2 linked regions of the Sediminitomix flava genome follow. Each later gene encodes a partner of the first gene's protein in a complex. Links are inferred from orthologs where the notes say so. Each region holds a gene or a part of one and is shown on either strand. Other genes may lie near its edges.

Region 1 (16,319 bases):
GGCAAATATTGAAGTATTATTGGGGGTTTGATAGCTTTAGACCTTTACAGGAAGATATAATTACCTCAGTATTAGAGAAACAGGATACTTTGGCACTTTTACCGACAGGTGGAGGAAAGTCGATTTGTTTTCAAGTTCCTGCTTTAGCAATAGAGGGTGTGTGTGTGGTTGTTACGCCACTTATAGCCCTTATGAAAGATCAAGTGCAGAATTTGAAAGCAAAAAAAATTCCTGCCGAAGCTCTCTACTCGGGAATGCCTAAAAGACAAATTGATCTGATTCTTGATAATTGTATTTATGGAAAAGTGAAATTCTTGTACGTTTCACCTGAAAGATTAAAAACGAAGTTGTTTTTAGAGAGGGCGGCACAGATGAATATTAGTCTTATTGCTGTAGATGAAGCTCATTGTATTTCACAATGGGGATACGATTTCAGACCTCCCTATTTACAAATAGCCGATTTTAGAAAGACAATTCCAGATGTCCCAATTTTGGCTCTTACAGCAAGTGCTGGAAAGCTAGTTCAGAGTGATATCAAGGAAAAGTTGCTATTCGGAGCGAAGTCAAAAACTTTTTCGAATAGTTTTCAACGTAAGAATCTTTCATTTTCAGTACGAGAAGCTGAAGATAAAGCTGTTAAACTAAAAGAAATTTTAAGTAGGGTAGAAGGCTGTGCAATTGTGTATTTAAGAAATAGGCAAGGGACAGAGGATGTAGCTAATTACTTGAATCATTATGGGGTTTCATCAGATTTTTATCATGCTGGGTTAAATAACCAAGAACGCAGTTTGAAGCAAGATAAATGGATGAATAATCAGACAAGAGTAATGGTTGCAACCAACGCTTTCGGAATGGGAATAGATAAACCAGATGTTCGAATTATAATCCATTTAGATCCCTCAGACAGTATTGAAGCATATTATCAAGAAGCAGGAAGGGCAGGGCGTGATGGTGAAAAATCCTATGCTGTATTGCTTAATCAGACGAAGGATTTTGATAGAATTAAACAAAGAATTGATAAGCGGTACCCCGAACCAAAAGTTTTAAGACGAGTCTATCAGATACTTGGGAATTACTTCAGACTTGCTGCAGGTGGAGGTGAAATGGCAACTTTTGATTTCGTTCTTGAAGATTTTCTCAAAAAATATGACTTACCCCATGCGGAGACTTTTTATGCTTTGAAGTGTCTAGAAGAGCAAGGTTTCATTCTTATCAGTGAGCCAATCTATCAGAATTCAAATTTTATGTTTGCGGTATCACAAGAGAATGTATATAAATTTCAAGTGGCAAATTATGCCTTCGATCCATTATTGAAGAGTTTGGTGAGATTTTATGGCGGTGAAGCATTTACACATTATGTCAATATTTCAGAGCAGACACTAGCAAATAGTATTCATGTGAGTGTTTCTCAACTCAGAGAGTATTTAGCAGAGTTACATTCTCAAGGTATTTTGGTTTTCCAAACACAGAAAGATAAAGCACAGCTCACTTATCTGACTGAAAGATATGTAGCAGATAATCTGCCGATAGATGTCAAAATTTTAAAGGAAAGAAAGGCTAGAGAGCTTGAGAAAATCCAAGCAATGATGAATTATACACAAAATACTAGAAGATGCAGAAGCGTATTGATCTCTGAGTATTTTGATGAAACAACGGCAAAACCATGTGGCGTATGCGATAATTGTATCAAATATCTTAAAAAAGCATCTCAACCTTTAGATTTGAAAAAGGACATTCAATCTCTATTGGAAAAAGTAAAGGAAGCAGATATTCAAGAAATTGAATCTAAACTTAGACCAACAAATAAAAATTACTTGATAGATTTAGTACGAGAAATGGTAGAAGAAGGGGAATTGCATTTAGATGAATTTGGGCAGATTAGCTTGGCTAACTTATAGATCACTCACGTCTATTGCGATAACGGTAGCACCTATTACCTCATCAACATTTCTGATTGGAGTGAAAAGTACTTTTCTTCTAAAGACCTTATTTGCGTATTCAATACTGTAGAACTCTGAAAATTCTTCTCCTTTAAATGCTCTTGAAAGGCTTTCTCTTAAGTCCTTTCTATTGTTTTTAGTCGTGATTTCAAAAATAGAAGTTTTATACAAAGCCTTTTTTTCTAAATACTGCTCTACGCTCTCGGCAAAATGATAGTTGCAAGAAATTAATTGAAAGTTGGTATTCACTGAAAAAATCTGAGTATCACAGGCATTCATGATTGAGTTAAGAATAGCTTTATTCTTTGCATTTTCTTTTCTGATGAAGCGCTCTTGATTTTCTTGAGCCTGTAATTGTTCTTGATAAATGTGGAGTTCTTCTCTACTTTCTTTGAGCGATTTATCTAATAATTCTTCATTTTCTTGAGCATTGATAAGTTGTTCTTCTTTGGCGATGTCTTCGGTAATATCTCTTGCAGTGACTAATATGACATTGTCAAATTGTTTGATTTTTTTAGATGGTATACAATTAACATTGTGCCAATGATATTCCCCCGATTTAGTTTTTAATCGAATTTGAATGTCTTTAATGGTTTTAAAATCTTTTCTGATTTGATCGAGAAGATTTTCGATTATCATTAGATCTTCTGTGTGAACATAATCGCTCACATTTTTGCTGGTTAGGTCTTTGGATGAAAAACCTGAAAGTCTGAGCCATAAAGAGGGTGCATAAATAAACTTGCCTGTGAAATCAATCACAAAAAGACTCTCTTGGGTATATTTAAATACCAATCTAAAGATTTCTCTGAAGAAGGCATTTTCTTCAATTTGTCTATTTATTTTTTTCGACTTTTCAATCAAGTTTTCTAACTCGTCTATTTCATTAGAAGAGAGATTGTGGTATGACTCTAAATATTTCTTTATTTTATCTAAAAACATTCTTTATGAGGCTTTACAATGAGGGGTGTAGTCTTTAAATATTAGAATTATTAGTTTTGTAGGAAAGTTTCAGACTAAAAAGAATTTAAACTTGAATAAACGTTGGCAAAAAGAAGTCAGAGCACTTCACTTGAAAAAGAATCGTAAAGCTTCACAGAGATTCCTTGTGGAAGGGAGAAAGAATGTGGAAGAGTTACTAAGGTCAGATTATAAAATCGAAGCACTTTTTTATACCCAAGAATTTGAGGAAAGACATCAAGACTTACTCAATTCGTCTAGTGCTGAATTGAAACAACTTTCTAATATTTCTGATCTAGAAAAAGCGGGTACTTTCAAGTCTAATGATGCAGCTATAGCCATCGTTCGAATGAAAGAGGCTGTGAAACCTAATGCTGAAAATGAATTAGTTATCTGTCTTGATGATGTTAGAGACCCTGGAAATCTAGGTACAATTATCAGAATAGCAGATTGGTATGGGATTAAAAATGTATTTTGTTCGGATAATTCTGCGGACTTTTATAATCCTAAAGTGATCTCTTCAACTATGGGGTCTTTTTGTCGTATCAATCCTTACTACGGTGATCTAACTTCATTTTTAGAAGCGCAAAATTCCAATACCCCAATTGTAGGTGCTTTTATGGATGGGGATAATATATATCAGTCCAAACTCGCAGAAAAAGGAATCTTAGTGATGGGAAATGAGTCCAATGGAATTTCAGAACAGATTGAGGGACTTATCAATAAAAAAATCACTATCCCAAGATTTGGAGAGGCTGAATCTTTAAATGTAGCCATCGCTACAGCAGTTATTTTGGATAATTATAAAAGACAATAAATAATGAAACGCATTCCTGTAACTATACTAACTGGATTTCTAGGAGCTGGAAAAACAACTTTACTCAATCACCTTATAGAATCACAACCCAATACGAAGTTTGCGATTATAGAAAATGAGTTTGGGGCAATAAATATTGACAAAGATTTAGTGAATACACAAGCTCAAGGGATTTTTGAATTGTCGAATGGATGTATTTGCTGTTCTTTAAATCAAGAGTTGGGACAAACTTTAAATAAACTTGTAACTACAGGAAAGGATTTTGACCACTTGATTATTGAAACTACGGGAGTTGCTGAACCTGACGGGATATTGTCTGTATTTATAAATGACTATCATTTTGATGAGCTTTTTGAGGTGAATGCTGTCATTGGTATGATTGATGCAGAACATTTACTAAAAAGCTTAGAATCAGAGCCTGTCGCAAAAAGACAGCTAGCCTTAGCAGATTTGTTAGTGTTCAATAAATCATCTGAAATAGATGAGGAAATAAAGCAAAATGTACTTGAGGCAGTAAAAGCAATCAACCCATTGGCTAGTATTATTCATACTGACTACGCGAAAGTCAATGCAGAAGAAGTACTGTCACAATTTTCTTTTAGAGCGGATACTGTCAATGAGCGAATTCTAAATTCTAAATCTGAAAAAGGGGATCATCATAAAGGAATAAAGTCACTTACTTTTAGCCAAAATAAGCCCTTAAATCTTAATAAATTTCAATATTGGCTCCGTTCACTTTTATTGTTCAACCCTGATGGAATTTATCGAATTAAGGGTCTGTTGAATAAGCCGAACACCGAAGAGAAAGTAATCATCCAATCAGTTAGAGGGAATATCATATTCTCTGAAGGAGACAAGTGGAGTGAGGACGATGATAGAACATCTCAGCTAGTCATTATTGGTCATGGTTTAGATCGAGAAACTTTACAAAAAGGGATCGACTCATGTGCGATTGAGGAATGATCTCAAGAAAATAGAGACGAAAATAACAAACAAGGATATGAAAAATCAGAAGACGCCTATTACCCTAATTTCAGCAAACAACGCTAACGTTAAAAAGTACCTAGACAGCCTTCCAGATTTTGAGAATAAAGGAGTTCTATACCAAGAAGCTTTTGAAAAAAGCTATGAGAATTTTCCTCTTTTCTACAAAAAGATGTCTGAAGACTACATTATGGACTTGTTGAAATCGTTAGACAGATGTCCTGAAGTTGAGGGAATTGTAATGGTCTTTTCTGATGAAATGAATCTGAATCAAATTAAGTACATCTTAACTTCAGATAAAGAGTTCTTAAGATTTTTCCAGATTGAGAAGTCAATTTTCTATCCGTTAGAAAATGAATTGATCGACAGAATAAATGCTCATGAATCGGCTTATTTGGCCAATGTGCTTGAAGTCGATGAGGTAGTGGATAATTTACATTCAGCGGAGTTGTCAATTATCAATCCTCATTTGAAGTATCTTCATTTAGATGAGAATAAGTCTTCTTCAAAAGTTTCGATTTATGAAGAGTCTGAGAGTGATCACAGTTTCAAAGTGATTAATCATGAATTGACACTGGATGAAATAAGCGAATGGGCTGAAAAAGCTTTATTTGTTGGAGAAATTTATAAGATCAAAGGAGAGATACTTCATAAAGGTGTAATGTATGCTTTTGAGAATATTGGATCTCATTTTATGTATTATCCAACGTATAAATCATCTACATCTTCATGGTTAATTGTTGGTGGTCGAGAAATTGATAAAGAGTATATACTCAAAGAAATTAGACATAAAGAAGTAGTGCCTGCAATGATTTCTGAAAAGCTGCATTACTTTATTGGTGGAATAGGAGCGTTAGCAAACTAATTTCATATCTACATAAAAAAATCCCAATTGTAGTTCAAATACAATTGGGATTTTTGTTTTTTATAATAACTAATTCTTTAATCCATAATCATTAGTTTGGCAAAAGCTAGGATTAGCGTTTTTTCACCTTCAGAATCAAAGTTAACTTTTGCTCTTTTATCTGAGCCATCTTCCAAAATGGCTGTGATTGTACCTTTCCCAAATTTCTTATGCAGTACATTTTGACCTTGTCTTAGCTCTGCTGGATTTGACGGCGTAAAGTTTTCAAGGTTTGGGATATCTTTCTTTTTAGAGAAAGAGGTAAATGTATTTCTGTTAGTAGTAGGAGACTTTGATTCAGTTTTACTAAATGATCCAAATCGACCTGAAGTAGCTTGTCCTTCACTGAAAGATGAAGGTCTTCTGACAGGTTTTTGAACATTTAAGAATTTAGAATCTACTTCACTCAAGAATCGGCTAGGCTCACACATAATCAATTTACCAAAACGGTATCTTTGAAGGGCGTATGAAAGTGTAAGCTTTGACATCGCTCTTGTGATTGCTACGTAGAAAAGTCTTCTTTCTTCCTCTAAGTCGGCTCTACTTTCAAGCATCATTTGAGAAGGGAAAAGATTCTCTTCCATACCAGCAATATAGACATGCTTGTACTCTAGACCTTTAGACATATGTATGGTCATAAGGGTCACAGCATCGCTGTCTTCTTTACTCTGATCTTGTGAAGTGATCAGAGAAACTTCCTGAAGAAATGTTTCTAAACTTTTATCTTCTTTTTCAGGATCATCTACAAAAGCTTTGACAGCATTTAGTAACTCTTGAAGGTTTTCATAACGTACACGACCCTCAACTGTTTTATCATCATATAATTCACGGAGTAATCCAGACCCTTTCGCTACAGATGTTGCTGCAGTAAATGCATCTTTGTTTTTGACATCTAACATGAAAGCTTGAACCATGTTCGCAAAGTTTTCAAGCTGAGTTGTTAGTCTACCTGTGAAGTATCTTCTAGCATTTAGAATGATTTGCCAAGGTGTTGTATTCTCCTGTGAGGCTTTCACTAATATTTTATCAACTGAAGTAGGACCAATTGCTCTTTTCGGGTAATTAATAATCCTTTTTAGTGCTTCCGTATCGGCAGGGTTAATGACAAACCTTAAATAGGCTACCATATCTTTGATTTCCTTTCTTTGGTAGAAAGATAAACCTCCAATGATACGGTAAGGAATATTCATTTTCCTTAAAGATTCTTCAATAGATCTGGACTGAGAGTTTGTACGGTAAAGAATAGCAAAATCTTCACAATTGAGGTTGTTATTCATTCTTTCCTCAAAAATGGAAGTTGCGATCAATTTAGCCTCTTCAGAGTCAGATGTAGCCCTAATTACATCAATCAGTCTACCATCGTCATTGCTAGTCCAAACGTTCTTTTTAAGCTGGGCTTGGTTGTGTTTGATAACTGAGTTAGCAGCTTCAACAATATTTTGAGATGAACGGTAATTCTGCTCAAGTTTGATGACCTTAAGATCGGGGTAGTCTTTCTCAAAGTTCAAGATGTTTTGGATGTTTGCTCCCCTAAAGGCATAGATACTTTGTGCGTCGTCACCTACTACACAAATATTTTGACGTACCGCTGCAAGCTTCTTTGTGATTGAATATTGAGAGACGTTGGTATCTTGAAACTCATCAATCATCACGTATTGAAACTTTTGCTGATACTTATTTAAAACATCAGGGAATTTATGGAGAAGGACATTTGTGTTGTATAACAAATCGTCGAAATCCATCGCATTTGCTTTAAAACATCTCAAAGCATACTCTTTGAAAATATCAGCAATTTTTGGTCTTCCACTCGCTTCATCCTCTAATTTATATTCTGAGTTATTTGCATAACCTCTCCACGAAATTAGATTGTTTTTAGCATTTGAAATACGAGCTAAAACACCATTTGGTTTATAGATTTTATCGTCGAGTTTATACTCTTTAATAATAGATTTAATTACGGACTTTGAGTCATCAGAATCATAGATCGTAAAATTACTCTGATAACCTAGCTTGTCTGCTTCATATCTTAAAATACGAGCAAAAATAGAGTGGAAAGTTCCCATCCATAGGTTTCTTGCCTCAGTACCAACCACACTTTCAATCCTCTCTCGCATTTCGCGAGCAGCTTTATTGGTAAAAGTCAATGCTAAGATGTTAAAAGGTTCAACCCCTTTTTCCATCAAATAAGCAATTTTATAAGTAAGAACCCTTGTTTTACCAGATCCAGCACCAGCAATAATCATCATTGGACCTTCAGCGTTTACAACCGCTTCTCTCTGTGGCTCGTTAAGACTATTTAAATAATCCATAATTAAATTTCATCTAACCTTGATCTATCATCTACAAAGTTAAAAGCTTATTTCTATTTTTTGATAATCTAGAGGAAAAGCTTTAGGATAAAATCTATTTTAAATAGAATCATAAAGGAATGTAAGGAAATGTACAAGTTTGCAGAACTGCAAGTTTGTATTCACCGTATTATTAACATGGGGTATAGGTTTTTGTACTTAAGCAGTATAATTCAATCAAATTGAAAAAAAAAGAGCTGTATGCTTTGCATTTTTTAATGGGAATTAACAAATTAAATTAATGGATAACTGTTATTTATTTAATTTAAAATAGGATTTTATCTGTTTATGGAGCTGTAGATAAAGTTAGAGGTCATTATTGTTTCACCAAAACTACAATGCTATGGAATTTATTTTCGATTACAATCAGAAACAAGAAATAAGAAAAGGAGATATCCTTTTAGCAGAACCTTTTATGACTGACCCAAATTTTGAACGTGCTGTAGTCTTGGTCTGTGAACATAATGAGGAAGAAGGGTCCTTTGGGCTCGTTTTGAATAAACCTTCGGTGGTTCAAATGGAAGATATTTCGTTAAACTTGGCCAAAGAACATGAATTATTTATCGGAGGCCCAGTAGAGCAAGATACACTCCATTATTTACATACAATGTCAGATGTAAAAGGGGCTGTTAAGCTCAGAAATGGCGTTTATTGGGGAGGAGAATTTGAACACCTACAATTTATGGCAGAAAATGGATTCTTAACCACAGATAATTGTCGATTCTTTATGGGTTACAGCGGTTGGAGTCATTTACAGCTAAGAGATGAGCTAGAGAATAATTCTTGGATTGTTTCACATCAAGACCCATCAATTATTTTTAAAGAAGAAAGTGATACATTGTGGCAAAGTGTTCTCAAAAATATGGGAGGAAAATATAAAGTACTTTCCAATTACCCGAGAGATCCAAGATGGAATTAAAATATTAGACTATAAATTAGAATAGAAAAACTGACCCTAGGTCAGTTTTTTTGTTTAAAAATAGAAGGTATCTCAAATTAGATAGATTAATTTGAGGTTTGAAGCTGAAAAATTTGGTTTGTTTAAAATGGAATTACGACATTTGAATACAAACGGGGAATGAATACCTTTTTGAACTTTAGCTTAATTATTTTTAGAAATTAAAGCATTCTAATTCATCGAGGTATAACATGACTTAATATCTATTCCCTAATCATTATGGTTAGGACTAAATAAATAGCATATGAGTACAAATCCTGAGGACGCACACCAACCTTCTGAGGAAGGAAATTCTAACAATCTTGACAATAACAAGATTGTTCCAGACGTAAACGATGGTTCTGAACAAAAAAATCAAGAAATGAGCGCAGAAGAAAAGACATTAGCGAACAAAGCTCAAGAAGCTGAAAACAACATCAAAGAAGAAGTTTCTACTGAAGAAACTACAAATGAAGTTGAAGACAAAGTGTTTGAAAATGAGATTGATTTCCACAAACTTTCGAAAGAAGAGTTGGTGAAAGTATCTCAAGAGTTGACAACTGTAAAAGATGTAGTTAAGGCGGAGCAGGTTGTAAAAGAAATTCGTGAGGTAATTGAGGATATCCGTAGAGAGGAGTCTGAAATCGCTAAAGCTAAGTTTCTGGAAGAAGGTGGTGATGAAGATGGGTTTGAGTATCGTGATAAAGATATCGATGCTTTCTTTACTAATTATAAAACGGTTAGATCTCGTAAAAAACAATATTTCGAAGATCTTCAATCAGCTAGAGATAATAACCTGAAAGCTAAAAAGAAGGTTATTAACGAAATCAATGAAATCCTAGATTCTTCGAATCAATCTGGAGCGATGGCTAAAGTTAAAGAGCTTCAGAAAAAATGGAAAGAAATTGGTGCTGTACCTCAAGCAGATGCTGATGATCTTTATAAAACATATCATGCACTTCTAGATCGTTTTTACGATAACATGAGTATTGAGTTTGAATTAAAAGAACTTGATCGTAAGAAAAATCTAGAGTTGAAGTTAGCGCTTTGTGAAAGAGCTGAATCTCTATTAGAAGAGGAAAATATTAATGAAGCAGTTACAAAATTGAATTTGCTTCATGATGAGTTTAAATCTATTGGTCCTGTTCCTAAAGAAGAACAAGATGCAGTTTGGGATAGATTTAAAAAGGCTTCTGATGTACTATATGACAAAAGAAGAGCTCATGCAGAAGAGTTTAAGAAAGTTCTCAACGAAAACATGCAGAAGAAACAAGATCTTTGTCTTCAAGTTGAGAAGGTTTCAGATTTTGACTCTGACCGTATAAAAGAATGGAATGAGAAAACGAAAGAATTGCTGGCTATTCAAGAAGAATGGGATAAAATTGGTCCTCTTCCAAGAGAAGTAGCTAAAGATATCAATAAGCAGTTTTGGGGTAACTTTAAATCATTCTTTGCTCGTAAGAATAAATTCTTTGAAAAGCTTGAGGCTTTCAGAGCTGAGAACTTAAAGAAGAAAGAAGAGCTAGTAGCTAAAGCTGAAGAGCTTAAAGATAGCGAAGATTGGAACACGACGACTAACGATCTGAAAAGACTACAAGAGGATTGGAAGAAAATTGGTCCTGTTCCTGAAAAATTCCGTGATTCAGTTTACGAAAAGTTCAAAGCTGCTTGTGATGTTTTCTTCGAGAGAAAAAGAAGCCAACGTAAAGAACAAGATAAAGAGTTCTTGGATAACTTGAAGAAGAAGGAAGAAATCATTCTTGAAATCAATACTTTGGCTAAAGAAGATGGAGATTTCAATATTGATTTGTTGAAAGAAAAAGTACAAGCTTTTATGGCTATTGGCTTTGTTCCTAGAAGAGACAAAGATGCGATCATGGATAAATTGCTCAATGCTTGCGAAACTTATCTTGATACTTCGTCTTTAGAAGGTGATGAAAAAGAAACTCAAAAGCTGAAATTCAAAGCTGATATCTTTAAATCTGTTCCTGGTGGAGGAAGATTTAAAAATCAAGAGAGTAAAGTTCGTAACAGAATTACAAATCTTGAGAATGATATTGCTTTATGGCAGAACAACCTTGCTTTCTTCGCTAATTCGAAGACAGCTGATAAGATGAGAGAAGAGTACAATGAGAAGATTTCTAAAGCACAGGCTGAAATCAAAGTACTTAAAGATCAATTAAGAATCATTAGAAGCATTGAGAACTAATTCTCAAAGGATATAAGATTTACAAAACGGTAAAGAAGCACTGCTTTTTTACCGTTTTTGTTTTTATATCACTTGTGCAATTTCATAGTAAAAAGTAAACTTCATAGAATGTAGTGAAGCGCTATTTTGAGAGAACTAAATAGCCAACTATGAAATCAACATTACTATCATTTATTCTTATTATTAACTCATTTTATTTAATTGCTCAACAATCCAAACTCTCCCCAAATGAATATGAAAGCAATAAAGTCATAGTAAAATACAAGGACTTCCCAAGTGATCATCAAGTAAGTTCTTTGTCATCAAGTAATAAAGGTGATTTTGCAATAAATTCTCAAAAGTCTTTCTTTCGTAATTCTGATAACTTAAGCAATTCTAGAACGCAAGAAAGTTTGCCTGAAGTTTATAAAATCTATGAACTAGAGATAGAAACATCGCTAGCCATTGAAGAGGTGATTCTAAAATTAATGGAAAATGAATCTATTGAGTATGCAGAGCCTGCATATACCTATGAACTCTTAGATACCCCAAATGACCCTTTGTACTCATCCCAACTTATGGCAGATTTATTCTCCATAGAAGGTGTATGGAAATTGACAAAAGGGGATAGTAACCTTGTGATTGGAATAATAGATACAGGGACAGAATTAGGGCATGAAGATTTAGCTAACAACCTTTATTTTAATCAGGCTGAGAAAGAGGGGCTGCCTAATGTAGATGATGATGGAAATGGTTATATAGATGATATTACAGGTTATGATTTTGCTGAAGAAGACAATGACCCAAGTATAGATAGAAGTACACATGGTTTGTCTGTTGCCGGAACAGCAGTTGCCATCTCGGATAATGGAGTAGGAATAAGTGGTGTAGCTCCTCTATGTAAATATATGCCTCTAAAAGTGGAGACTACATCGGGTTCTTTAATCAATATCTCTGAGGCTATGATCTATGCCGCTATGAATGGCTGTAAGGTGATTAACCTTTCGTTGGGTAGAGCTTTTAACCCTGCTCGTTATGAGCAAGAAATTATTAATTATTTGACCGAAACATACGATGTTTTATTTGTGGCTGCCGCAGGAAACAACTCAGCTAGTCATACTGATTATTACCCAGCTTCTTACGATAATGTATTATCTGTTACAGGTCTAAAGCAAAATTATAATAATCTTGATTATAAGTATAGTCATAAAATTGATGTAGCAAACCTTGGTAGTAATGTTCATGTAACAAGAGCGAATAATACCTATGGAACATCTGCCGGTACTTCATATGCATCTCCACTTACTGCAGGTGTTGCTGCTTTGATAGCTTCTTACGATAAGAGTTTGACAATGTCTCAAGTAGGAGAGTTAATTCGTACTACAGCAGATACATCTATCTATCAGAATTCTACAAACTCTTCTTTACAAGGATATTTGGGAAGAGGTTTTGTAAAACCGTTGAATGCTTTAAATAGATTAGATGAGGCTATTTCCGTAAGAATGGAGGATATTTCTGCATTTTCCTCAAGAGGAGATATTATTGAGTTGAATGATGAATTTTTTATAAATGGACAATTTAAAAATTATCTTAATTCAACTTCTAGTCAGTTGAATGTACAAATAGAGAGTAATTCTACAGCGTTTGAAATTTTGGAAGGTAATTTCAATATTGGAGCACTGAATGAATTAGAGAAAACAGAATTGGATCAAACTGTTTTCAAAATTAAATTGATTGAAGATGTATCTGAAGGTAGTCGATTCTCATTTAAGCTTATTTTTTCTGATCCTAATAATAATTATTACGACGAACAGTATTTCTACATCACTCCTAAAGAGTCTAAGATCTTACTCTATCTGAATAATTTTGCAGGATATTTTAAATCGGATGGATCACTTGGATATCCTTCAAGTTTCTATCATAAAAGTTCTGGCTATAGGCGTTTCATGTATCAGTTTTCAGCGGTTATTGCACAAGATGAAAATTCAGTATCAGATGCAATCAGAAATGAAGATGACTTATATGCAGATACAGATTTTTCTTCCAATCATTCTCCTTCATATTATGAAAGAGAGAATCATCGAGCTTCGGTTTATACTGCTTTCAATGATTACCAAAGAGGTTCAGAGACTTCTAATAATGTAGATGTAGAGTTAATAGCTTATGGAAATAAGGATGATGAAAAAGATGATTTTATTTTAATTGATTTGAAATTGACTAATACTTCAGATCAGACAATTGATTCTCTTTACGCAGGGATGTACATAGATTGGCTATTGAGTGGAAGTACAAGTGTTCGGAATACAGATGTTGCTTCATGGGATTCTAGTAAGGATTATGTATACGCTTATAATACAGGTATTTCTAAATATGCAGCTTTTAAGGTATTAAATGAGGATAGATTTTATAAATCATTTGATCAAGAAAGTGGAAATCAAGATATCGATTTATCAGATGGTTTTTCTGATTCAGAAAAGTTCTCATTAATGTCTGATCAAATAGATGATTCAGTCATTGGAGGTGCTAGTGGTGCCAATGTTGGGTCTATGCTTGGAGCAAAACTTTATGGTATTTCTCCTCAAGAGTCGCAAAGAGTTGTATTCATATTGGCTATAACCACAGTAAACAAAACGAAAGTTGAAGCTATTTTGGCTGAAGCAGAAGAGTTTGCTCAAGATTTTCTTAATCTACCATTTGCAGATACTTATTGGGATGGAACTCAGTGGGTCAATGGAACACCATCATCTGATAGAGTCGTAAGAATTGAACAAAACTCTCCCAATACATCTTTTTCAGCTAAGAAATTGATATTGGAATCAGATGTTTCATTGAATATTCCTAAAGGAGAAGAAGTTAGAATATCTGAATCAATAGTGAGTGATAACTCAAAAATAACTGGAGGTGGATCCTTGTATCTAACGAACCCGAATGGTGAAATAGAAGTAATAAACACCCTGAACATAAGTAATGTATTGGAGTTGGAAGCAAATACAACATTAAATACCAATTCAAACTTGAATTTTGAAGATGGAGCAGTCTTGTTACATGAAATTTCATCTCAAATTGAGGGGAATACCACATTTAAAAGAACTGGGCATGGGGAAGGTGTTAATGCTTATAATTATCTTTCTCTACCAGTAACAAGTCGAAATCTTCATGATAGTATTAGTAGTACCGATCGTTATTATTTTGATGAAGAAGGAACCGATGATGGTATAAATGATAACGGTAATGACCCAAGTTACACTCCAAATGATATGAGTGATGATGTTTGGAAGGTATTTAACGAGGGTAACCAATTAGAAATAGGTAAAGGTTTTATAGCGTCAGATATTGGAAATGTAAGTATTACAGGAGAGCCTATCACTGGGACTTACGCCGTCGGTGTTTCGTCTACGCAAACAGGGTTTAACCTACTTGGTAACCCATATATGGCGCCTATAAATGTAGAGTCATTTTTAACACACAGTGCAAACTCAGAGCTTGAAGGTTCAGTTTGGGTTTATACTTCAAATAGTGAAGGTAAAGGTTGCTATGATTGCTTTAATCTTCTAAATACGGGTGAGATACCAACTTTCCAAGGTTTCTTTGTGAAAGCAAATTCTGCTGGGGAGGTTGAGTTTACGAATGAAATGAAGGTAAGGTCAAGAGAATCAAACTCCTTAAAACGTGTCAATCACGGAGGTACTGGTTTTAGTATTTTCGAATTACATGTTGAAAAGCAAGATGGAATCTCCGATAAAGTGATATTGGGTTTTGATTATATTTTCTCAGAGAACTTTGATGAAAACTATGATGCGAGAAAACTTAGAGGAACACAAGATCTAGATGTTTTCATTGAGATTGATGAGGTAGAACATTCAATTGTAGCTTGGCCTCCAGTTGAAGATTTGAAGATTTTTAATCTAAATATTGAATCCGAAAGTGCTGAACAATTCAGCTTTCACTATACTGTGAGGGAAGATCACCTAGTACCAGAAGGGGTTTTTATCAAAGATAATGTAAATAATAGTTATACTCTTCTAGATGATAGCGAAGATACTTTTACAGTTGAAGTACTCGAAAATGATCCTCCGAATCGATTCCAATTATTGTTAGTCGAGAATCTTGATCAAATTTTGGCAGTCCAACAAGGTTTGGAAGAATTATTAGATATAAGAGTTGGGGCTAATCGAATAGTTTTAAGTGGTCAAATATTAACTCAAAACAGAGAACTTCAAGTTTCAGTATTTAACCTTCTAGGGCAAAAAGTAATGGCTAAAAAACTGTCTGATTCAAGTCTATCTTCAAGTGTTGATATAGACCATGATTTAAGAAAAAATCAACCATACATTTTGCAGATAGGTGTAGGGAACCAGTTTATTAATAAGAAAATTATTTTGAAGTAGATTATACTGAATGAAAAAGCCCTTGGTCTGTATATCAAACCAAGGGCTTTTTCTCTTTGTAATAGACTATTCTACTTTAGCTTTAGCCTTAATCACATCGATACCATTCAAAAGAAGTGTAGCAGAGGCTGGGTTAGTAGCCAATGGCACATCATAAAGGTCACACAATCTTAATAACATTTGTACATCAGGCTCGTGTGGATGTTTCCCTAGTGGATCTCTAAAGAATAATACCGCGTCAATATCTCCTTCAGCAACCATTGCAGCAATCTGTGCATCACCTCCCATTGGTCCTGATAGTTTAGCATCAACTTCAAGTCCAGCTTTTGCCAAATGACTACCTGTAGTTCCTGTAGCTACAATCTCTACACCAGTTAATTGGTCGATATGATCTTTAAAAAATCCAACCATCTCAGCTTTCTTACCGTCGTGTGCAATTATTGCAATCTTTTTAAAGCTTTCTCTCATGATTTTATTACTTAAAAGTTTTAGCTTAATCGATGCTAAAAATAGGGATATTATTTTTTAGCAACAATGAGATAATTACTACAAATTCTCAAAAAATGTCATTTTTTCTCCTTTTTACCCTTCAAATCTACTTTTTTAAAGCAAAGAGTTCTTTTCGACTTGAAAAAGTGTTTCAATCGGTTTCTCTTAAGTAAGAGTCTTAATGACTGATTCGCACATTAATTCTTTTCCAGAAAATAGTCTGAAGGAAACCTCTGCCAAATAAAAAGATAAGTAATGAAATCCATAAACCATGATTTGCATATTCTGGCTTTAGAATGAAATAAGGGATGAAGAAAAATATAATGGCAGATAAAACCATAGTAATCAACATTTCTTTTCCTGCTGT
Region 2 (16,300 bases), on another replicon or contig:
GGTACTTTCGAGATCCTTCACAATCACGCTGCAGTAGTAAGTACTTTGGTAAAAGGTGAAGTACGCATCCTTTCAAAGGCCAAAGGAGATCAGGTCTTTACCATCGATGCTGGTACGGTAGAAGTGTTGGACAACAAAATTGTTGTTTTAGCAGAATCTATCATCAATGAGTAATAAATCTTTTTCTTCCTAAAATGGGAGGCAAAAGTATTTTATATAAAAAGCGATATAGGAGAAGTCCTGTATCGCTTTTTTATTTTAAAGGAAAACAAGATAACCTCTCTTCTGTGTTGTTTTGATAATAAGTAGAAAAATATTGAGAAATGTGTGAATACTTATCTCTTCTAATTTTTAGATGTAGATTTGCAGAAGGTAATATGATTTTGTAGAATGCGCATTTCCAAATTCATAATTGAAAGCAGAAGTACTGAAAAGTTGTAATTGATATGAAGTTTGAACTAGATGCAAAGTTTAAACCGATGGGTGATCAGCCGAAAGCCATCGAGACTTTAGCTAAAGGAATTGAAGACGGAGAGGAATCTCAAGTTTTGTTAGGGGTTACAGGTTCTGGAAAGACATTTACAATGGCAAATGTGATTCAGGAGGTGCAACGTCCTACACTTGTTTTGAGTCATAACAAAACTTTGGCGGCACAGCTTTACAGTGAGTTCAAACAGTTTTTTCCAAATAATGCTGTTGAATACTTCATTTCATATTACGACTATTATCAGCCCGAAGCTTACATTTCAACAACGAATACTTATATAGAGAAAGATCTTTCGATCAATGAAGAAATTGAGAAGCTTCGATTGGCAGCTACTTCTGCGTTACTTACAGGAAGACGAGATGTAATTGTGGTAGCCTCGGTTTCTTGTATTTATGGTATCGGAAACCCAGATGAGTTCGGGAAAAATGTATTGAAAATAAAGGAAGGAGATATCATCACTCGAAATCAAATGCTCTTTGGTTTGGTGGACATCCTTTATGCAAGAACAGATGCTGAGTTCAAACGAGGGAATTTTAGAGTGAAAGGAGATACAGTAGATGTTTATCCTGCCTATGCAGATTTTGCTTACCGTATCTATTTCTGGGGAGATGAGATTGAACGAATTCAACGAATTGAGCCTGAAACAGGAAAGAAAATTTCTGATGAAAAAGCAATTACAATTTTTCCTGCAAACCTTTTCGTAACAGGAAAAGATACTTTACAACAGTCAATCTATGAGATTCAAGATGATTTGGTTGAACAGATTAAATTCTTTGAATCAGAAAATAGAATGGCTGAAGCAAAGCGAATCAAAGAACGTACAGAGTTCGATTTAGAAATGATGCGTGAACTAGGTTACTGTTCGGGAGTAGAGAATTATTCAAGGTACTTTGACCGAAGAAAGCCTGGACAGCGCCCTTTCTGTTTGCTCGACTATTTTGCGGATGATTTCATTTTGATGATTGATGAGAGTCACGTGACTTTACCACAAATCAGAGCAATGTGGGGAGGTGACCGTTCACGAAAAGTATCTTTGGTTGATTATGGATTCCGTTTGCCATCAGCATTGGATAACCGACCGCTTACTTTTAATGAATTTGAAAGCTTAGTAAATCAGACTGTTTTTGTGAGTGCTACACCAAGTGATTATGAACTTCAGAAAACAGAAGGTGTAGTAGTAGAGCAAGTAATTCGTCCGACAGGATTACTTGATCCAGAAATTCAAGTTCGTCCTACGCTCAATCAGATTGATGATTTGATGGAAGAAATTAATCTGACGATTGAGAAAGGAGAAAGAGTATTGATAACGACCTTGACCAAAAGAATGGCAGAAGAGTTAACGAAATACTTTGAACGAGTGAATGTAAAAGCGAGATATATTCACTCCGAAATCAAATCTTTGGAGCGTGTTGAGATATTGAGAGATCTTCGATTGGGACTTTTTGATGTATTGGTCGGAGTCAATCTTTTGAGAGAGGGACTTGATTTACCAGAAGTTTCTTTAGTGGCAATTATGGATGCCGATAAGGAAGGTTTCCTTCGAAATGAGAGATCATTGGTACAAACAATTGGTCGTGCTGCTCGTAACTCAGAAGGAAGGGTAATCATGTATGCTGATAAAATTACGAAGTCAATGGATAAGGCAATTAGTGAGACTAATCGACGTCGTAAGATTCAGATGGCATATAATGAAGAACATGGTATTACCCCAAAAACTGTGAAGAAGAATATCGATATGCTAGATCAAAGTCCTGCTGAAAGTACAACATCGAAAGAAAGTACTTACTATGAAGAGCCAACTCCAACGGTTGCTGCAGATCCTGTAGTAGCTTATATGAATTTAGATCAGTTGGATAAATTAATTCAGCAGACAAAGAAGAAAATGGAGAAGGCTGCAAAAGATTTAGACTTTATGGAAGCCGCTCGTTTGAGAGACGAGATGTTTGAATTGGAAAAACTGAAGAAGAAACAAGCTAGTAAATAGATGAGAGCGATAGGTAAATTAACATTGTGGAGCATTACTCTTTTGCTATTGTTCTCCTCGTGTCAGAATGATATTAATCAAAGTGAGAAAGTAGTTCTTGACGAGACTCTAGGTGAGTTAAGTTTAGAAAATCAAGATGAGCGTTCTCTAGCTTATTTGAATAGTTTACTTGATGAGCAAGGAGATCGAACAGCTCAGAACTATTATCAACGAGCGAGAATTTTTTTAGCTCAAGAGCAATATCAACGTTCAATGGAAGATATCCAGAAGGCAATTGATAAATCGCCGAATGAAGGGAAATTCTATTTCGTACTAGGGAAATTACAGTATCAGAAAGGTTTATATAAAAAGGCCTTTGAGGCCATTCAAAAATCAGAAGCATTTGGTTATCGTCACCCCGATAATTTTACAATTGAGGGAGTGGGTACTTATGAAGAAGGAAATCACGAACTAGCATTGACATTTCTGAAGCAATCAGATATTCTTCATGACAACGATAGTGTTACTTATTTATACCTTGGGCTGATTTATCAAGAACAGAACGATACTACTCAAGCAATGCCGATGTTTAGAAGAGCTGCACAATTTAAGTCATTGGAAGCTCAAGCTTACGGAAATATGCAGTTGACCTATAATAGCCTCAGGCAACCATATAAATCGTTAAGTTTATTGGAAAACCTAGATGAGCAAACAAGGAATAATTCCGAAGTTATCTGTCTTCAGACTGCAAAAGCGTTGGAAATGATTGGGAGGAGGGATAGTGCCAATGTTTGGTATGGCAAAGTTTTAAAGCTTAATCCAGGACAATGGGATGCCCAAGAAAAATTAGGCGAATATTATTATCAGAGAAGGGATATGGAAGTAGCTGCAGAAATTTATGCAAATGCCATTAAAACCAATCCTGAGAAAGCCTTACCTTATTTTAAATTGGGAGTCATTCAAGAATTCTACAAAGCCAATATTGATAGTGCTCAATCTTTATTTATAAAAGCAGCTAAGCGTGATACATTAGATAGCTCAATTCAGATGGCCGTTCGTAGAATTGATAAAAAAGTAAGTAGAAGGAATTATTTTAGAGATAATCCTGAAGCTTTGGTGAGGTATAGGGCAAGGCAGAAAGCAAAGCAAGATTCTATTCAGAAAGCTCAACAAGCAACTCAAGTAGTTACAGAAGAGGAATAATAGAAAAATGAAAATCTCGATTGATCGTTCTTGAATCAATCGAGATTTTCTTCTTTAGGACTTAAAGAAAAACGGATGTTTCTCTCCAGGCCTTCTAATTTTGTTCTTTTTACAGCAGACTTTCTAAAAATCTCATTGAATACCTCTCTTGTGATTTCTTGCCAATCTTCTTTTTTCATTTGTGAAAGCTGTTCATGGGGCAGAAATTCGGATGTAGAATGTGGCTTTGAGAAACGATTCCAAGGACAAACATCTTGACAAGTATCGCAGCCAAAAATCCAATTGTCTGTTTTTCCTTTAAATTCTGATGGTATATTATCTTTTAACTCAATAGTCAGGTAGGAAAGACATTTACTTCCATCAACCACACCTTCTTTTACAATTGCATCAGTAGGACATGCATCAATACATCGTGTACATCTTCCGCAGAAATCTTTGGTAAATGGAGTATCTGCTTCTAATTCTAGATCAAGAATAAGTTCAGCTAAAAAGTAGAAACTCCCATTTTGTTTACTGAGCAGCAGACTGTTTTTTCCAATCCATCCCAATCCACTTTTTTGTGCCCAAGCACGCTCCATTACGGGTGCTGAGTCTACAAAAACTCTTCCGTCAACTTCACCTATTTCGGCTTGAATGTCGTCTACGAAAGTTTTGAGTTTATCTTTTATAATAAAGTGGTAATCCTTGCCGTAGGCGTATTTAGCAATCTTAAGTTCGTTTTCTTGAGCAAGGTCTTTTTCAGGATAATAGTTGAGCATTAGCATTACAACAGACTTGGCTCCGGGAACAAGTTTTCTAGGATCAAGACGTTTATCGAAATGGTTTTCCATGTAGCTCATTTTGCCATGCATTCCTTGCGTCAACCATTTTTCCAAACCTTGAGCTTCTTCTTCTAAAAAGTCAGCTTTTGCAATACCACAAAAGTCAAAGCCTAATTCGTTGGCTTTGTGTTTTATCCATTCTGTTCTTTTTCTAAGCTGATGATTCATTGTCTAATTCCCTTCAAAACAATCACAAAATTACGAAATGTAATTGGGATTAGAAGTCTTACTTAGCGGTTGATAACCATTTTGGTGCTTGAAAAAATGAAGATGAAGGGAAATGGTCATGAAACCCAGGAAGGTCTTGAAAAGGTGCTATCGTTTCGGGCATTGAAAGATGACGGGTATGTCGAGACTCAGTAGTTAGGCAAAAGTCGGTAAGTAGGTAATGTTGGCTAATCACTTTTTCTTGCTGATAAAAACTAGCTGAATCCGCAATATAAGAATATGCAAGTAGCCCAAAGAGGAAAATACTTTCTAAACCCAAAAACCAAAATAACTTTTTCCTTAACATTGCTTGTTTGTCTTTATCTGAGAGGTAGTTGTCTTGATAAAACAACCTTTAAACAAAATTACACTCTATACGTTTAATATGCCTGTGTAAGATTCTTTTTTAGAATCTTAGAAGTACATTGAAAGTGAATTATTAAGACTGTTCAACTGTTCATAGTAGTGCTTCGCCCAAGCTCATTTAGGAATATTAGGGAGGTAAAAGTAGCAATTACATAATAAAACTAATCTTTTTCTAAAGAATAAAAAGAAAACTTGTTCCAAGTATAGGGATTGGGTAATTTTAAAATTGTTAATGTTGTGTAAGTTCCAAAGTGTTTTTGTACCGAATCGGACTTATAAAATGTTACGAAGAAGAGAATAGGTAATTTCTGGAAATATAATAGCAAGAATTATGATCATGAGCACCCAAGAAGAAATTGAAGTTCTAGAACTAGATGAGACCGAGATTGATTCTTCGCTCAACCGAGAGTTGATTGTATATAATGATGATGTTAATACTTTTGAGCATGTGATCAGTGCTCTTGTAGACATTTGTAATCATACTTCTCATCAGGCAGAACAATGCACATTGATAATCCATTATAAAGGAAAATGTGCTGTGAAAAATGGAACATTCGATGAATTGGCTCCAATGAGAAATGCGATCTGTGACCGAGGTATTTCTGCTGAGGTTTTGTAAAGATTTGAATTTCAAATTATAATAATTGCCGTATTTGACTTAAAAACTGAGACAGATACGGTATTGTATTTTTAAATAAACGTAAAACAATACAAATGAACTTTCCTTCTAAACTTGTAGAAGATGCCGTAATGGAGGTGGCCAAATTACCTGGGATAGGGAAGAAAACGGCTTTAAGATTAGTTCTTTTCTTACTTCGTGAGGAGAAAGATACTACTGCTGATCTTGCTTCTGCTCTAGTAAAACTTAGAGAGGAAATAAAGTATTGTGTGAGGTGTCACAATGTATCAGATCAAGAACTTTGTTCTATTTGTAGCAATAAAGGGCGAGACGAACAAGTGATTTGTGTGGTTGAAAGTATTACTGATGTGATGGCAATTGAAAACACATCGTCTTACAATGGACTATATCATGTTTTAGGAGGTGTCATTTCTCCAATTGAAGGAATTGGGCCTACAGACCTAAACTTAGATCATCTCATCGAACGTGTAAAAGAAGAAAAAACATCAGAAATAATATTGGCGCTAAGTGCTTCAATGGAAGCAGATACGACTGCTTTTTATATTACACAAAAGTTGAGTATCTTAGGCGTTAAAGTTTCAACTATTGCGAGAGGAATCCCAGTTGGTAGTGACTTGGAACACACCGATGAGGTAACTCTTGGACGAAGCATACTAAGCAGAGTAACATATCAAACGCAATAACTATGTTTGACTAACACCAAAAAATCATATGGAGCAGATATTCAATTATAAGTCTTTATATTCCTTTTTCTTGGTATTCTTTATGAGTATAGGTATTACTCTTGCGCAAACTAGTGTGGTTGATCAAGTGGGGAAAGCAATGAAAGCGCACGATGCATCTTCAATTACATCATTGATGGCATCTAAAGTAAAAATTAATATAAAGAATCAGAAAGGAGAGTACGATCAGAAAGGAGCTGAAGCGATCTTAAATAATTTCTTCAAAAATTATCCTCCATCATCATTCCAATATCTTCATAAAGGAAATGATAGTAGTGTACAAGCTTACACCATCGGAAGATATAAATCTGATAAAGGTAGTTTTCGAGTCTATGTATTGATCAAAGATGGAAAGATAGATACATTAGATTTCAAAGAAGAAGGGTGATCTTAAAAGATCACCTTTTTTAATTCAGTCTCTTTTGGTAGCAAAAAAGAACCTCTATTTTTGCAGTCATATCATTTGGAGACTTTTTTTCTGTTTAAAAATTTAGGTTGTGAAATACGATTACTTAACGAAAGAAGCCATTGAAGCCTTTATTAAAAGTGCTTTAGAAGAAGATATACAATCAGGAGATCATTCGACTTTAGCCTCTGTACCAGCAGATGCTAAAGACAAAGGGCAGATCTTGATGAAGGATGAGGGAGTTATTGCTGGTTTAGAAATGGGGCAATACATTTTTGAACAGGTAGACCCAAACTTAAAAGTCGAGATACATTTTAAAGATGGTGATCTTGTGAAGAAAGGAGATGTGGTGATGAATATCGAAGGCTCAGCACGTTCTATCCTAATAGCAGAAAGACTTGTCTTGAACTGTATGCAACGTATGAGTGGAATTGCTACGCATACACGCAAAATTGTAGACTTATTAGAAGGAACAAAGACACAAATTCTTGATACCAGAAAAACAACACCTAATTTCCGAATGATGGAAAAGTGGGCTGTGAAAATTGGTGGAGGGAATAATCATCGATATGGATTGTTCGATATGGTCATGCTTAAAGATAATCATATTGATTATAGCGGAAGTATCACAAAAGCAGTTCAACAAACTCAAGCTTACTTGAAGGAAAATAATCTAGATCTTGAAATAGAAGTAGAAACTAGAGATTTAGATGAAGTAAAAGAAGCTTTGGAAGTAGGAGGAGTAGATGTAATCATGCTTGATAACATGGACTATGATACCATGAAGACTGCTGTTCAGATGATTGATGGAAAATGTCGTACTGAAGCCTCTGGAGGAATTACTATTGATAAGGTAAGATCTGTAGCTGAATGCGGAGTCGATTTTATTTCATTAGGAGCACTTACGCACTCAAGTGGTATATTGGATATCAGTTTAAAAGCGGTAAAATAAAAAATCATCTTTCTAAGAAGAGATTTTAATAATCAAGGATCACAAAAGTCATTCAGATTGCTTTAATTTGTGTTTTGATTACGAAAAACGTATTGACATTTAGTATAGGATTGTTTTAAGATGATTATTAAGACTAAAAAATATCAGCTGGAAACACAAACATTCGTGAAGTTGGGAATGGAGAGTATTCTCAAACAAACGTGGTGGGTGTGGTTTATTCCTGTCGCAATTATGCTTATTCCTATCTTCGTAGAAGGTGCTTTAGGATGGTGTATCGGAATTGCATTGACTTTGAGTATTCTTTATGTATTGTTCTGGTGGATTCAGTTTACTGGAATGACGCAAATGGAACAGAATAAGGTGTTATTTGAAAAGCTAGCTTACGAAATTGACAGTCGTCAAATTATGATGAAGCTAAATGCAAAACAAGGAATGCCAATGGGCTGGGATAAAATTACAAAAGTAGAGAAGAGAAAAGATGCTTTTGTACTTTATATGAGTAGAGTTCAGTTTATCCATTTGCCATTCAGAGTTTTCAAGAATGAGAATGACATCAGATTCATGGAAGCTATTTTGAAAAGAAAGAATTTTCTAGCGGCATAATTAAGTACTGAAAAGGTATAAAAAAACTTCTGGAGTAAATGAACTTCAGAAGTTTTTTTATGTAGTAGCTGGCGGGCTATCATTATGCTTTTTGCCAGTGGTAAAATCAATGTTAGACGGAAATTGACCTTTTCTTCCTGACGCCTCCCAAATCCTTCGATAAGTGTCAAAAACCTCTGCATTTGCTTTACTTTTTGTAGCCCAACCTTCTAAGGCAGAACGTTCCTCTATGGTACATTCACCTGCGAAATATCTGGCAACTAATCGCAAATTATTCATGCTTAAGGTTTTAAAGTTTAAGAAACTAAAACAAAGAATAGTCCAATAAGATGGACTGTCTACATTAATACGATCAATTTAGATTCCTTTAATATATTAAATATTATGCTTTCTAATCCAAAAAGGGAGCAGATTCCAATGATTACATTGGAATAATTCAATTTTTTTACTGTTTAATAGATTAAAAAGTGGTGAAATTGATCGTTTAGAAATGATTTTGTCCTGTTTCCCTAAAATGAATTGAACCTCTATGCCATTTGAATTTATATATTCAGACAAGGATATGTTATCTATGCGAAAATCAAAATAATACAACCAAGTTGATTGTACTTTTTTTAAATGATTGATGTTAGAGCCAATTTCAAGTCCAAGTTTACGAGTGTTTTTATCTAAAAAGAATAAATGTTTTACAGTCTGTTGAAATAGATTCTGTAGTAAACTAGAGTTGATGAAATAATCAAATAGGTATTTACCAGATTTATTACCAGCTAAAAAAGAGAATAACACATGATTTCTTATGCCATCTGGGGCTATAAGGGTGACTTTTTGTATATTTAAAATTCGTAAGCTTAAAATTTTAAGGCAAGGTCTTGCCCCGATTGAGAAAGCAATCAATTCGAGAGAAGGGCTTTCTAAGCTTACCCAATACTGTAAGATCTGTTGAAGCCATTCTTCTTGGGAATAAGGTTTCAAGTTGCCTCCATGATATGCGAGGTCAAAACAATGAAAGCTTTTGTTTGGATATTTCTTAGCTAAATTTTTGAAGACTCTGTGGTCTTGACCAAAACCATGAAAGCACCATACATGGTGTTCACCTTTGCCGTAAATATGGCAAAATAAGTCTCTTCGTAAATGCGTTTCTTGGTTATGCATATAGATTCTTCAAACAATTTTGCGTGTCACTGAGTTGGAAAGAAGTAATCACAAGGGAGCTACTGCTTATTGCACTTAAGCGAATTTAACAGATTCTTTATAGTATATCATTTTAAATATATGCTTCTGTAAAGGTGTTTCAATAGAATTTCGCCAATAGGAACTCTCTCAATGAAATCTTTTTAATACAAAAAGAGGGAAAACCAATTGCAGCTATGAGTACATATTCTATTCGAGATCTAGAGTATCTCACGGGCGTTAGAGCCCATACAATAAGAATTTGGGAACAAAGATATGACATCATATCTCCAAAAAGAACAGATACAAATATCCGATACTATGATTCGGATGATTTGAAACATATGTTGAACATTTCTTTGCTAAATAATCACGGTTATAAGATATCTAAGATAGCCAAGATGAGCAAAGAAGAGGTTTCACGTACTGTTTTCGAAACGATGAACTCTCAGAGAGGAGACTCGCAAGAAGATCAAATCAGCAGTTTGACAATTGCGATGGTGGACTTGAATGAGGATCGTTTTGAAAAGGTCGTGTCAACAAGCATTTTGCACCTTGGTTTTGAGGCTACAATGCAGCAAGTAATTATTCCATTCTTGGTGCGTATTGGTTGTCTTTGGCAAACAGGTTCAATCTCGCCTGCTCAAGAACATTTTATTACTAATCTGATCAGGCAAAAACTTTTAGTGGCTATTGATGGTCAGTGTCCTGATTATTCAGAATCGCACAAAAGAGTATTATTGTATTTGCCAGAAGGTGAAATGCATGAGCTAACACTTTTATTTGCCTATTATTTAGTGCGTTCTAGAGGACATAGAGGATTTTACTTCGGACAAAATTTACCAGACGATGACTTGAAGTCGGTGGTTGATTTGGTGAATCCTGATATGATTTTGACCGCTCTTACTTCAATTCCAAAAATTGAGTGTGTTAAGAAATACATCAATATGCTCAAGGAAACTTATACTGAAATACCTGTATTGTTATCTGGTTCTCAAGTATTAGGTTTAGAGTTAGACCTTCCTTCAAACTTCCAGATCATTCCTAATTTTGATACATTCACTGAGATCTTAGAAAATTTTCATTCGAATAACTCTTAAAATAAGCCAATAAGCACTGCAATAATTTATTATTATGTAATTTCGGGAATCTTATAAACTGTCTTTGTAGGATGGTTTGATGCTTTGAGAAGGCAAGAAAAATATTATTTGATGAAGCGTTTTTTTCGAGTTACAAGCAGTATTTATTTTATTCTTTTCTTTGGAGCTTGTGTAGAGTGTGACCCTGTGAGCTTTCCTGGAAATGAAGCCCTATTGAAATTTGTAGATGCAGGAGAAGATATGGATGATACTACTATCCCAGCTCTTGATATACAAGTAGAGAGTATCCGTACTGAAGATGGGCGTGAAGTTTCTTATAATGCTACAGCTGGAGCTTACTTTTTACCTCTCAACCCAGAGGATACCATCAGTAGTTTTATAATAGAAGTGGCAGGAGCCAATGGCGTGGATAGTCTTCCGATTGTCTACAATCAGCAACTGATAGTTCAAGGTCCAGAATGTACTGCATTTGAGCAAATCAATAAATTAAGGTTTTCTTTTCTGACAGAAGAAGGCGAAAAGGTTCAGTCTTCTACAATTGACTACGACACTGAGAGTTCACTGGATTCTTCTGTTGTATTGATGAGTGGTCTTCAGAATAATATAGTTGATCCTAACATCGCTGTATTTGTAACGACTACAGGTGTAGCAACGAGTAATAAAAGATTAAATATTGGCTTCTTTGATAGTACTACTGGAGAAGCTGTCGATCAATCATTTGAAAGTATTTTTGCAAGTAATGCAAATAAAGAACTTAGTAGATCGGGCAATTCGGAAGTATTTCTAGATCTTGTTACAGATGCTTCTGGCGAAACCATCACATTTTCTAGATCAGGTGAAGAGCAAGTGATTAATATTTCATATGCTCAGAATACATTTATGATTGATGTAATTGATGATAATGAGACAGAGGCTACGGTAATAGATGGCATAAGTAAAATACGTTACCTAAATATTATACCAGATGGAGAAGATGAAGATGGTGACCCTATTTTTAGGTTTGAACCAGAAATTGAAGCTGATTTAGATGGTGCATTCTTTTCGCGTATAGAAGTGGTTACTGATCGTTTGCTTACAAATGCATCTGAGGTAGAAGTGAAGTTATTTATCAATTAGTCCGTATTTTTTGATTTTATATCCTAGCGTTTATGCAGTTCAATAAATATAGTCTCATTCTGTTTTTAGTCTTTTCTCATTTTGTCGTCAATGCTCAAGAAGTAATTGAATGGGATAAGGGTAAACCACAGACTTTAACAGATAATGAGCATGTAGATATAAAAGTAGAGTGGCCAAAGGTTCCAATTCTTGGGGTTCGTTTAGGAACGGAAGTTGTTGGACCAGCTACTTCAGTATTAAAATCGGGTTTTACTTCCTTTGAAATAGCCGGAGAACTTCTTTTTAGAAACCGTTTCTTTTTGAGCTTAGAATATGGAAACACTGATGTTACCCGAGATGATTTAGATACGGAACAGACTATTTTTCCTGGAGATATCCAAAACCCAAGTAAGGCTACTTACACATCAAATGGGAATTATTTTAGAATAGGTCTTGATTATAATTTCTTGCATAGGTCGTCAATTAATGATGCTGTCACTTTAGGTTTTAGATATGCGCAGTCAAGTTTTGATCAGTCTGCTACGGTATTTTCTGAAGGCAATGATTTTTGGGGACAACCTCCTGGATTCAGAACTTTTGAAGATAAAAACCTTAGTGTAAAATGGTTTGAAGCGGTAGTCGGCTATAAAATTATGGTCGTAAATAATTTATACATTGGAGCATCTCTCCGATTTGCGGTACTTTTGGATGAACCACAAAATCCGAATGTGACACCAAATGATATTCCGGGTATAGGTTATTACAACGGGGACGATAGCAAGATTAATCTCAATGGTTATATCGCATATCGAATCCCTATAGGTAAGCCTAAAGTTACTTATACCGAGAAGAAGTAAGACAAAAAGCAGACTTAGGTTCTGCTTTTTTGCTTTTATTGAAGATCAATTTTTCATTCAAAGTTGATTTTCTATCTTATGTAAGATTTTTTGTACAAATCCACTTTTCAGTCCTAATTCGAGATTAATGATTGCGAAAACTTTTGGTAGTAGTGTTTTGGGTGTCAATGCGTCTATGATAACCATAGAAGTGAATGTATTGAATGGCACAGGGTTTTATATGGTTGGACTACCAGATAATGCAATTAAAGAAAGCTTTCATAGAGTAGAGTCAGCCTTAAAACATGAGGGGTTTATTATCCCTAGACAGAAGGTTGTCGTTAATTTAGCTCCTGCCGATATTAGAAAAGAAGGCGCTGCATTTGACCTTCCGATAGCCCTAGGAGTAGCAAAAGCATCTGGGCAGATTCATACCGAAGATTTAGACAAATATGTCATTCTTGGAGAATTGTCACTAGATGGAAAACTTAGACCTGTCAAAGGAGTATTACCCATTGCGATAGAAGCTCGAAAAAGGGGATTAAAAGGATTTATTTTACCTAAAGAAAATGCACATGAGGCAGCAATCGTAAATGAGCTGGATGTCATTCCTGTAGGTAGTTTACAGGATGCGATTGACTTTGTAGAAGGAAACAAAACGATCGCACCACTAAAGGTTGATACAAGAGAATTATTCTTTGACACACAAGGTGATTACTCAGAAGATTTTGCTACAGTTCAAGGGCAAGAAAATATAAAAAGAGCATTGGAAATAGCTGCTGCAGGAGGACATAATGTGATTATGATTGGCCCTCCGGGTGCAGGTAAGACGATGTTAGCTAAAAGATTACCAAGTATTTTGCCACCTCTAGATCTTTATGAAGCTTTGGAAACCACAAAGATTCATTCAGTAGCGGGGAAATTAGGAGATGATGCGGCACTTATTTCAAGAAGACCTTTCAGAGCACCTCATCATACTATCTCTGATGTAGCACTCGTTGGTGGCGGTGGTAATCCGATGCCAGGAGAAATCTCGATGGCTCATAATGGGGTACTATTTTTGGATGAATTGCCAGAGTTTAAACGCACTGTTTTGGAGGTCATGCGTCAACCTTTGGAAGAAAGAATGGTGACGATTTCAAGGGCGAAAGTATCAGTTGATTACCCTGCTAATTTTATGCTGATAGCGAGTATGAATCCGTGTCCGTGTGGGAACTTGAATCATCCCGAAAAAGAATGTGTATGTGCTCCTCCAACTATTGAACGTTATTTGAATAAGGTAAGTGGCCCTTTAATGGATCGTATTGATCTGCATGTAGAAGTCACGCCTGTGTCATTTGATGAAATGACTTCTGACCGAAAAAATGAGAGTAGTGAAGAAATTCGAGAACGAGTAATTTCTGCAAGAGAACGTCAGAAAGAGCGTTTTAAAGAGGTTACAGGAGTTCATTCCAACGCAATGATGGATGCTGAAGATTTGAAAGAAAATTGTCAGATTGATACAGTGAGTAAGGCATTACTAAAGTCTGCAATGGAAAAGTTAGGGCTTTCAGCAAGAGCTTATGCTAGAATTCTAAAAGTAGCTCGTACGATTGCAGATTTAGCAGGAAAAGACCAAATTATGGCGGAGCATATAGCCGAAGCTATTCAATATAGAAGTTTAGATAGAGCTGATTATTTCAAGTAGAATTCTTTTGATGAAGAAGTGTTGCCTGTGGGGTTGAAAGCGGAGATAAGCTCATTTTTTTAAATTATTGAGTCCCAATAAACCAAATAATAGTGGAGCACGTTTTAAAAACTTTTCAGAAACGGCTGACAAATTTGAACAGCCGAAATCGTACTATTTTTTTAGGTAAACTCTACAAAAAGCAGTTTCTAGACATTCATGCTTTAGATCATCTGTTGGGGAAACCCTCGTTTTTTATCATAGAACAACTTCTGAAAAGTAATAAACGCTTCGCAATCTCTGAGTTGATTGACAACAGAGATGAAGATACCAATAAAGTGAGTCAGCTTTTAAAAGGTATCTATAGAACTGAGCGATTGATTTATGAGGAAAGAGGAGCTAAAGATCTCTATTTGGGCGCTCTGTTTGTTGAAGGAAAACTGAAAGATGGGACAATTATTCGTGCACCATTTATCTTTTTCCCTGTTCAGTTGCAAATAGAAAATGGAAAGTGGTATCTCAAAAGAAGGGAGAATGTAGCTATATCTTTCAACAAGACATTCCTACTTGCTTACAGTCATTACAATCAAGTTCCATTGGAAAAAGACTTAATTGATTTTGACTTTGACAGAATGCCAACCGATCCCAAATTATTTCTTTCAGAACTTTATCAACTTCTTGAAGAATCGGGCTTATCTATTTATTTCTCTCAAGATATTTTATCAACACGTTTAAAGACTTTTAGCGATAAGAAGAAAAGTGATATAGACCTCATCTACAAGTTTGGAGAGGTTCGTTTAAAGCCACAGGCTGTATTAGGACTTTTTCCTCAGGCAGATTCTTATTTGATGCCCGATTATGAAGAGCTTTTAGATGATGGAAACACTAGAGATCTAGAAGACTTTTTTATTTCTGCCGAAGAGTTAAGAAACCGTCCGGGAGTCAGAGAAACAATGGTTCGAAAGGCTCAAAATGAAGAAGAATTATTCACACCTTTTGCTATTGATGCATCTCAAGAACGAATTCTGAAAGCTGTAAAAAGTGGACATTCTTTAGTTGTTCAAGGCCCTCCTGGTAGTGGAAAGTCACAACTGATTTGTAATATGGTAGCCGATGCGATTGGGAAAGGGAAAAACGTATTGGTTGTTTGTCAGAAGAAAGCGGCACTTGATGTTGTTTACGATCGTCTGGCACAAGAACAGTTAAGTGACTTTGTTGCAATGATCTCTGACCATCGGAATGACAGGAAACAGACTTATGAGAAAGTAAAGCATCAGATTGACCAATTGGAACATTTTCAGCTTGAGAATAATAGCTTGGATGCGATTTTTTTGGAAAGAGAGTTTTTAAAGGTTAGTCGAGAAATTGATCAAATTGTAGAGAAATTACAGGAGTTCAAAGAGGCTCTGTTCAATGATAATGAATGTGGAAAGTCTCCAAAAGAGCTTTATTTATCATCAAATCCTTATAAAAGACATATCATTTTAAATGGGCTATTTGACCACTTTCACTTCAAAAATTACGAGAATTTTCGTACAAAATTATCAACCTATATAGATTATGCAATTGTACTAGAAGCAGAGTTTTACCCTTGGAAAGATCGAATTTCCTTTAAGGATTTTGATACAGAAGATTACATAAAACTGCTTGAAATCGTACGCGAAATAAAACCTCGTCAGCAACAACTCTCAAGGGCGTTGAAGGACGTGCTTAATGTTGAGTTTGATCTAGATGATTGTGTTTGGTTGGCTGATAGAAAGCCCCAAGTGGAGAGTTGGTTAGCTGTTTTAGAAAATCCGCAAGATTTTGCATTATTCCGTAAACTGACAGCTTCAAAAGTAACCGTTCAAGAATTGGAAAAAATCCGATTCAGACTAGAAAAAGCTTATGGAGAAGAAGGAGTTGAGGCGACCTTACCACAAGAAGATTTAGGGAAGTGGCAAGAGATTTTAGAGAGTACGTTGAACATCTTTAAATCTTGGGATAGACGTTGGCGTTGGAAGATGTTCTCCAAAGAGAAGCAAGCTGTTTACAGACTTCTTGAGGCAAATCAGCTAGAGGCT

The links.
Region 2: the proteins of BC781_RS18940 (region 1) and uvrB are in contact, whole or in part, in a crystal structure (PDB 7EGT), measured with the Thermus thermophilus proteins. The link is inferred for Sediminitomix flava from one-to-one orthologs. Residues at the interface, in WP_096412145.1 of Thermus thermophilus: His654, Arg656, Phe657, Gln666, Asp668, Glu669, Lys680, Arg681, Leu682, Ser683, Lys685, Tyr686, Ala687; in WP_096411307.1 of Thermus thermophilus: Glu23, Leu25, Arg26, Asp27, Gly28, Glu29, Arg30, Phe31, Arg55, Glu326, Asp327, Phe328, Glu379, Ser382, Gln383, His398, Gly400, Arg401.

What each region holds. Positions count from the first base shown.
Region 1 is NZ_QGDO01000005.1:352,016-368,334, forward strand. What follows is about bases 5,277-8,233. They hold BC781_RS18940 (ATP-dependent helicase), read right to left. Parts: upstream 7,912-8,233; coding sequence 5,641-7,911; downstream 5,277-5,640. Other genes in these bases: BC781_RS18935 (hypothetical protein), read left to right, coding at 5,277-5,563. In the rest of the region: BC781_RS18915 (RecQ family ATP-dependent DNA helicase), read left to right, coding at 1-1,898; BC781_RS18920 (PAS domain S-box protein), read right to left, coding at 1,893-2,879; BC781_RS18925 (TrmH family RNA methyltransferase), read left to right, coding at 2,971-3,714; BC781_RS18930 (CobW family GTP-binding protein), read left to right, coding at 3,718-4,677; more of BC781_RS18935, read left to right, coding at 4,715-5,276; BC781_RS18945 (YqgE/AlgH family protein), read left to right, coding at 8,294-8,869; BC781_RS18950 (DUF349 domain-containing protein), read left to right, coding at 9,153-11,096; BC781_RS18955 (S8 family serine peptidase), read left to right, coding at 11,246-15,463; BC781_RS18960 (methylglyoxal synthase), read right to left, coding at 15,530-15,931; BC781_RS18965 (MATE family efflux transporter), read right to left, coding at 16,131-16,319. UniProt on the Escherichia coli protein: A helicase with DNA-dependent ATPase activity. Unwinds DNA duplexes with 3'-5' polarity. Translocates on single-stranded DNA with 3'-5' polarity. Initiates unwinding more efficiently from a nicked substrate than double-stranded DNA.
Region 2 is NZ_QGDO01000006.1:2,201-18,500, forward strand. Bases 21-2,958 are described here. They hold uvrB (excinuclease ABC subunit UvrB), read left to right. Parts: upstream 21-446; coding sequence 447-2,471; downstream 2,472-2,958. Other genes in these bases: atpC (ATP synthase F1 subunit epsilon), read left to right, coding at 21-174; BC781_RS19040 (tetratricopeptide repeat protein), read left to right, coding at 2,472-2,958. Outside these bases: more of atpC, read left to right, coding at 1-20; more of BC781_RS19040, read left to right, coding at 2,959-3,653; tRNA epoxyqueuosine(34) reductase QueG, read right to left, coding at 3,689-4,642; BC781_RS19050 (hypothetical protein), read right to left, coding at 4,701-4,988; BC781_RS19055 (ATP-dependent Clp protease adaptor ClpS), read left to right, coding at 5,385-5,666; recombination mediator RecR, read left to right, coding at 5,762-6,370; BC781_RS19065 (DUF4783 domain-containing protein), read left to right, coding at 6,399-6,797; nadC (carboxylating nicotinate-nucleotide diphosphorylase), read left to right, coding at 6,907-7,767; BC781_RS19075 (YcxB family protein), read left to right, coding at 7,888-8,370; BC781_RS19080 (hypothetical protein), read right to left, coding at 8,428-8,649; BC781_RS19085 (alpha/beta hydrolase family protein), read right to left, coding at 8,746-9,522; BC781_RS19090 (MerR family transcriptional regulator), read left to right, coding at 9,738-10,640; BC781_RS19095 (hypothetical protein), read left to right, coding at 10,752-11,756; BC781_RS19100 (DUF6048 family protein), read left to right, coding at 11,789-12,592; BC781_RS19105 (YifB family Mg chelatase-like AAA ATPase), read left to right, coding at 12,720-14,258; BC781_RS19110 (AAA domain-containing protein), read left to right, coding at 14,351-16,300. UniProt on the Escherichia coli protein: The UvrABC repair system catalyzes the recognition and processing of DNA lesions. A damage recognition complex composed of 2 UvrA and 2 UvrB subunits scans DNA for abnormalities.